DNA from 3 places in the Mesorhizobium sp. M0029 genome. Region 3 is predicted to be linked to each of the others. Evidence: predicted binding sites of a transcription regulator. Region 3 holds the regulator's gene; each other region holds the start of a gene.
The links. The regulator PhoB, encoded in region 3, activates phosphate uptake and scavenging genes when phosphate is short. The targets are predictions, from matches to a motif close to TGTCATNNANCTGTCAT.

Region 1 (2,267 bases), on a different contig from region 3:
GTAAGGGTCGATCTCGACCACCCAGTCGAAGCGGTTGGCCTCGTTCGGTTCCTTGTCGAGGTTGAAGCGGTCATGGAAGCGGCCGCGGCCATACATGTCGGAGCCGTCGAAGCCGTAACGGTCGAGCAGGTCGGCAGTCGGCGCCTTTTTCGGGTCGCCGCCGAAAATGTCGGACACGCCTTCCTCGCAGGTCAGCACCGTGCCCCACGGGGTAACACCGCCGCTGCAATTATAGCTGGTGCCGAGCACTTTCGTGCCAGTCGCGTCGGCCGAGGTCTTCATCAGCGCATGGCCGGCAACCGGTCCGGAAACGGTCATTTCGGTGTTGGCGGTGATGCGGCGGTTGAGCGGGCTGTCCGCCACGGTTTCCCACTTGCCGTCCTTCACCTGCACCTCGAGGATCGAATGGCCCATCGCGGCCATGCCGAGATCGACCTGTTCCCTGGTCATCGTCTTGCCGGCATCGCCCTCGGTCATCCCCGGAAACATCACATTGGGCGAGATGTATTCGTTGTTGACGCAGAGCAGGCCATGATCGGAATTCACCGTACCCTTGGGCAGCGGCATGAAGGCGATGTAGTCGCAATTGTAGCCGAAGCGCTTTTCCTGTTCCTCCGCCGCGACCTTGTTGCCGTCGAATTCGGCGAGGCCGGCTGCAAGCGGGTCGCCCCAGCGCGCGACGATGGTCGTCTCATAGCCTTCGGCGGCGGCATGGGTCTTGCCGTAGACCCGTTTCAGCTCGGGAAAGCCGAGCGTCGACTGCGCTGTGGCGGCATGCGTTTCGCCGGCAAACAAGGAGCCGACAAAGCTGCCGCCGGCAATCAGCGCGCCGGAGGCGAGGCTGCCTTTCAAAAGAGACCGGCGCGAGACGCGCTCGGCAATGATTTCGCGGATGACGGGGGAGGATGAAGACGGTGCATTGGCCATGGTGTCTGCCTCTCAGGGTGGATGTTACGGCGCACCGTTGCCCTAGTCTGCTTAGGCAACATTCACATGACATAAGAGGAAGGTTTTGCCGCAACTGGGCGCGGCACTACGCATCGCTCAGCCCTTGGTGCAGGTCGAGGCGGTGAAGGCGCCGTCGGGCTGCTTCAGAATGATGTCGAATGACGGGGCAGTCTCGCCGTCCAGTGTTGCCTGTGTCATGGAGACGGAGTTGCCACCAGTGGTATAGCCGCCCAGCGGCCCGAGCCAGGTGATCTCGCCATTGGCGTTCATCTGATAATTGTAGCCTTGCAGCGCCGTTCCGAACGTCACCGGGCCGGTATAGACATTGCCCTTGATAGTGATGTCGCCGAGGTTGAGGAAGGCGCCGAGCAAATAGACCTCGCAATGATAGGTGCCGTCAGGAAGTTTGCCCTCGCTGAAATCGGCGCGCGCGGCGCCGCTCGTTGCCATCAGCAGCAGGATGCCGGAAATGCGTGAGATGCGAGATGTCATGACGTCTCTCTTTTGAAGGGCGAGCTTGCCCTATTTTTGCGCCGTGCCGCAACATTGTTCGCCCGGAATCCACGGCCGGAGATCAAAAACTAGGCATTTGTCCTATTTGGGCGAAAATTAGGCAAAAGTCGTGTGCGCTGCGCAAATTTGCCTCAATCAATTTTTACCGGCTGCCACTGTTTTCTCGAGGGCTAATATACCAACCGGCTGATAACGCTCGGCTATTCCATCTTCGTGAGCGGCGCCTTCGCGTTTGGCACGGCAGTTGCTTTGCATTGTCGCGGTGCAATCAAACAGCTTGGGAGTCTTCAGTATGAGGGGTAACTTCTCCACAATAACAAAAATGTTTTCGGCCGGCGTGTTCGCCGCCGGCCTGTCGATGTCGTCTCCGGCCAAGGCCGCCGAAGACACGATCAAGGTCGGCATTCTGCATTCGCTGTCGGGTACCATGGCGATTTCGGAGACGACGCTGAAAGACGCCATGCTGATGCTCATCGAAGAGCAGAACGCCAAGGGCGGCCTGCTCGGCAAGAAGCTTGAGGCGGTCGTTGTCGATCCGGCCTCCAATTGGCCGCTCTTCGCCGAGAAGGCGCGCGAGCTGATCTCCAAGGACAAGGTCGCCGCCGTGTTCGGCTGCTGGACCTCGGTGTCGCGCAAATCGGTGCTGCCGGTGTTCTCAGAACTCGACAACATCCTGTTCTACCCCGTCCAGTATGAGGGCGAGGAAAGCGAGCGCAACGTGTTCTACACCGGCGCCGCCCCGAACCAGCAGGCGATTCCCGCTGTCGATTATCTCATGAGCGAAGACGGTGGCTCGGTGAAGCGCT
Region 2 (2,267 bases), on a different contig from region 3:
TTCCTTGTTGTCGTTGATGTCGATGAACGGCGTCAGCTTGGCCGGGGTCACCGAGGGGTCGAGCACGCCCTTGGGCGCCAGCGGCTTGTCGGCGGCATCGAAGGCGCCGCCGGCAATGTCGGTGGCGCCAGAGACGTCGACGACGAAAATCTGGCGCAGCAGCGAAGTATCGCCCTTCACCCCCTGGCCGTTTCCGCTGTCGCGCGCCAGCATCAGGAAGGTCTTGTCGGACAGCGCCACGATTTCGCTCTGCGCGGCGACCTTGGTCTTGTCCTTGGCGTCCTTGAACACCGGCAGCGGCACGGCATATTCATGCACCAGCTTGAGATGGGCCGGGTCGGAGGCGTCGTAGACCAGCGCGCGGGTGTTCTGGCGCGTCGCGGGCGAATCGCCGCCATCCTGGCGGGGCGCCGACTGCAGCACAGTGATCAGCGACTTGCCGTCCGGCGTCAGCGCCATGCCTTCGAGGCCTTGATTGTTCTGGCGGCCGGTTTCGGGATCCTTCGGATCGGGTTCGGCTGCACCGGGGCCTGGATTGTCGGAGGCGAAGTTCGGCCCGCCCTTGCGCATCGGCACCAAAGCGGCCGGCGGCTGCGTTGCCGACAACAGATGGCCGTCGGCCGAGAAGCGGTAGATGTTGGGGCCGTATTCGTCAGAGATGAACATGGTGCCGTCGGGCAGCCGCGCGATCGCCTCATTGTCGAGCGCCAGCTTGCCATTGGCCTCGGGCAGGATCGGCAGGTCGCCATTGGCCGCGCGCACGCCGTTGAGCGGATCGAGGCCGGTGGCGTCAGCGCCCTTGTCGTCGGTGAGGAGCAGGGAATCGGCAAGCGTCGCCTTGACGCCTGTCTGTTCCTGGCCGGAGGTGGGCGTGGCGCCTAGTGCTACCGGCGTGAACTCGATGCGAATAGTGTTGAGGCGCGGCCGGTAATCGGTGGTGCCGACGACATTGTAGCCACGGTCCGGCAGCAACCAGAGCGAGCCCTTGTAGCCGTCCGCGCCACGGGTCCAGCTTGCGGCGTCGATGGACATGCCGGAGCCGGAGCCGAAGGTCTCGCCGAACTTGTCCTTCTGATCGGCCGGGATGCGGCCGACGCCGACCAGGCCCTTGTTGACGAAGCCACCAACGGTGACTGTGCTGTCGGCAAGGGCAGGGGTCAGGGCGGTAAACAGCGCCAGCGCGGCGCCGAGCGACACGGTTCGGTGCGAGATTTTCATGGAGATCCTCTTTGTGACAAGCCTTGAGCGGCGCAAAGGGGCCACCGCATCGCATCGACGATGTCGCCCTCTCGCAAAGCGGTCTAGGACGCGAAGATGATAGTTGCGTGACAGAGCGGGCCTCTTCCTTCTCCCTTGTGGGAGAAGGGAGAGACGCACTTTCAATCGCTGTCGCGCGCGATCAGCTCCAGCGGCCAGACTTCGCGGATGATGCGCGGACCTTCCGGGCCGGCAAAGGCCGGAAGCGAGGCCAGCAGCATTTCGGCCAGCCTCCGGCCCATCGGCTCCAGCGACGGACGGAAGGCGGTCAGCGCCGGCGAGAAATAACGGCAGAGCGGCGTGTCGACGATGACGATCACCGCGATGTCGTGGCCGGGCCTGATGCCCATTTCGGCCAGTGCCTTGCAGCCGCCGAGCGCCATTGCGTCATTGTTGAAGATGATGGCTGTGGGCCGGTCCTTGGAGAGCATCACGCGCGGCGTCACCTGGTAGCCTCCGGCCTCGTTGATGAAGCCGTCGGCGATCAGGCCGGGGTCGACTTCGATGCCATGCCGCCCCAGCGCGTTGCGGTAGCCGTCGAGGAACAGGTAGCCGAAGTTGAGATCAAGCGAAGGGCGGATGGCGGCAATGCGGCGGTGGCCGCGCGCGACCAGCCGGTCGACGGCTTCATCACCCGCCCTCTCGAAATCTATATCGAGCGAAGGATAGGTGTCGTCGCCGGATTGACTTCGGCCAAGCGTGGCGAAGGGAAAGCCGGCCTTGCTGAGATAGTCGATCCGATCGTCTTCCCGCCGTGTGTTGGCCAACACGACCGCGTCGGCCCGGCGCGTCTCAACCACGCGGCGCAGCCTCTCCTGCTGATATTGGCCGGGCTCGCCCATGACGACCATCAGATCCAGGTCATCCTCGGCCAGCCGGCCCTGCAGACCGATCAGGAACGGGATGAAGAAGGGTTCGCCATATTGCTGGTCGCCCGGATGCGGCTGCAGCATGAAGGCGATCGAATGGGTGGTGCCTTGCCGCAGGCTGCGGCCGGACTGGTTGGGCGA
Region 3 (2,267 bases):
TTCGCAGGCGCGCGCCATGCTGTGGTCGCCGATCACGCCACTGACCGACATTGCCTTCGCCGACATGTTGGAAGCGGAATTCGGCATTCCTGCCACCATGGAGAACGATTGCAACATGATGGCGGTGGCGCTGCAATGGCGCCAGCCCGAGCGCTACCGCGACAATTTTATCGCCATCCTCTTATCGCACGGCATCGGCATGGGCCTGGTGCTGAAAGGCGAACTGTTCACCGGCACCCATTCCTCGGGCGGCGAGTTCGGCCACATGATCCACCGTCCGGGCGGCGCGCTCTGCCGCTGCGGGCGGCGCGGCTGCGTGGAAGCCTATGCCGGAAACTACGCCATCTGGCGCAGCGCCAAAATGATGGGCGAGGATGCCGAGCCGGTCGATATCGGCGACGCTGATATGCGCGCACTCGCCGCGCGCGCCCGCGAAACCGACGGCCCGGAGCGCGAAGCCTATCGCAAGGCCGGCGAGGCGCTCGGCTTCGGCCTCGGCAGCCTGTTTGCGCTGATCGATCCGGCACCCGTCGCCATGGTAGGCGTCAGCGCCGCCGCCTTCGACCTGATCGAGCCGGCATTGCGCGAGGCCATCGCCCAGACTGCCGGCGGCCAGCACTCGAAGTCGATCTCCTTCGACACCGAGCCCAACGAACTGCCGCTGATCCGCGAAGGCTGCGCCATGCGCGCACTCGGCTTCGTCGACCAGGAGATTTTCGCACCGGGCATTCAGCCCAAATCTGGCAAGCATGTCGCCTGAAAGGCCGGCAACGGCGCGACGCGCAGCATCCTAATCTTCCCTGATCGCGTAGCCGGCGCCGCGAATGGTACGGATGACATCCGGCATGCGGCCGTTGTTGACGGCCTTGCGCAGCCGCCCGACATGGACATCGACGGTTCGCTCGTCGATATAGATCGTCTCGCCCCAGACATTGTCGAGCAGTTGGCTGCGCGAGAACACGCGGCCGGGATGGCGCATCATGAATTCGAGCAGCCGGAACTCGGTCGGTCCGAGCCTGATCTCGCTCTTCTTGCGGTAGACCCGGTGCGATTCTCGATCGAGCACGATGTCGCCGACCTTGAGCACGCTGGACAGCACTTCCGGCTTGGCCCGGCGCAGCAGCGCCTTCACTCGCGCCATGAACTCCGGCGTCGAGAATGGCTTGACCAGATAGTCGTCGGCGCCGGTGGACAGGCCGCGCACGCGATCGCTTTCCTCACCGCGCGCGGTCAGCATGATGATCGGCAGCCGCTCGGTTTCGGGCCGCACTCTAAGCCGCCGGCAGAGCTCGATGCCGGAAACAGCGGGCACCATCCAGTCGAGCACCAGGAGATCGGGCACGTTTTCCTGCAGGCGGATCTCGGCCTCGTCGCCGCGTGTCACCACCTCGACGTGATAGCCTTCGGATTCGAGGTTGTAGCGGAGGAGCACGCCTAGCGGTTCCTCGTCCTCCACGACCATGATGCGTGGCGCGATCATCGGCAGTTCACCCTCATCAGGCCGGCATGGCCATCGCCGTCTCGTCCTGCTTCGGACGATTGGCGGGCAGTTGCTGGCCGGTCAGCACATAATACGCATTTTCGGCGATGTTGGTGACATGATCGCCGATGCGCTCAAGATTCTTGGCGCAGAACAAGAGATGCGTGCAGGCGGTGATGTTGCGAGGGTCTTCCATCATGTAGGTCAAGAGCTCACGAAACACGGACGTGTATTTGACGTCGATGCGCTCGTCGTCATTCCTGAGTTTTGCAAGCGCTGCCGCATCGGTGGCGGCATATTCCTCGACGACGCCTTGCACCTGGATCAGCACCAGCTGCGCCATGGCGTCGATGGAGTGCGACAGGTCGCGCGGCGTGACACTGAGGCCCACGGTGCCGACGCGCTTGGCGATGTTCTTGGCGAGATCGCCGATGCGCTCGAGGTCGCCGGCCATGCGGATCGAGCCGACCACGGCGCGCAGATCGTTGGCCATCGGCTGGCGCTTGGCGATCAGCGTGATGGCGCGGTCGTCCAGTTCGCGCTGGCGCGCATCCATGATGGCGTCGTCGGAAACGACACGCTGTGCCAGCGCATTGTCCGAATTGAGCAGCGCCCTGGTCGAGCCGCTGACCATCGAGCCTGCCAGATCGCCCATGTCGCGGATCAGCTTGCTGATCTGCCCGAGCTCTTCATCGAAGGAGGCGACGGTATGTTCACCCATGATCTTGGTCCTCGTGCCTGAAATTCACCCGCCGGAAGGTTCAGCCGAAGCGGCCGGTAATGTAAT

Region 1: NKJ76_RS04125 (PhoX family protein) is a predicted target of PhoB. The motif match lies at 983-999, and genes of this name have one in related genera.
Region 2: NKJ76_RS14775 (esterase-like activity of phytase family protein) is a predicted target of PhoB. The motif match lies at 1,315-1,331, and genes of this name have one in related genera.

What each region holds. Positions count from the first base shown of each region.
Region 1 covers NZ_JAMYVF010000002.1:185,881-188,147, reverse strand. The annotation lists gene NKJ76_RS04125 (PhoX family protein) at 1-927, opposite strand, end outside; gene NKJ76_RS04120 (hypothetical protein) at 1,045-1,440, opposite strand; gene urtA (urea ABC transporter substrate-binding protein) at 1,754-2,267, shown strand, end outside.
Region 2 covers NZ_JAMYVF010000007.1:208,639-210,905, reverse strand. The annotation lists gene NKJ76_RS14775 (esterase-like activity of phytase family protein) at 1-1,218, opposite strand, end outside; gene NKJ76_RS14770 (LacI family DNA-binding transcriptional regulator) at 1,380-2,267, opposite strand, start outside.
Region 3 covers NZ_JAMYVF010000018.1:73,811-76,077, reverse strand. The annotation lists gene NKJ76_RS25270 (ROK family protein) at 1-760, shown strand, start outside; gene phoB (phosphate regulon transcriptional regulator PhoB) at 791-1,480, opposite strand; gene phoU (phosphate signaling complex protein PhoU) at 1,497-2,201, opposite strand; gene pstB (phosphate ABC transporter ATP-binding protein PstB) at 2,242-2,267, opposite strand, start outside.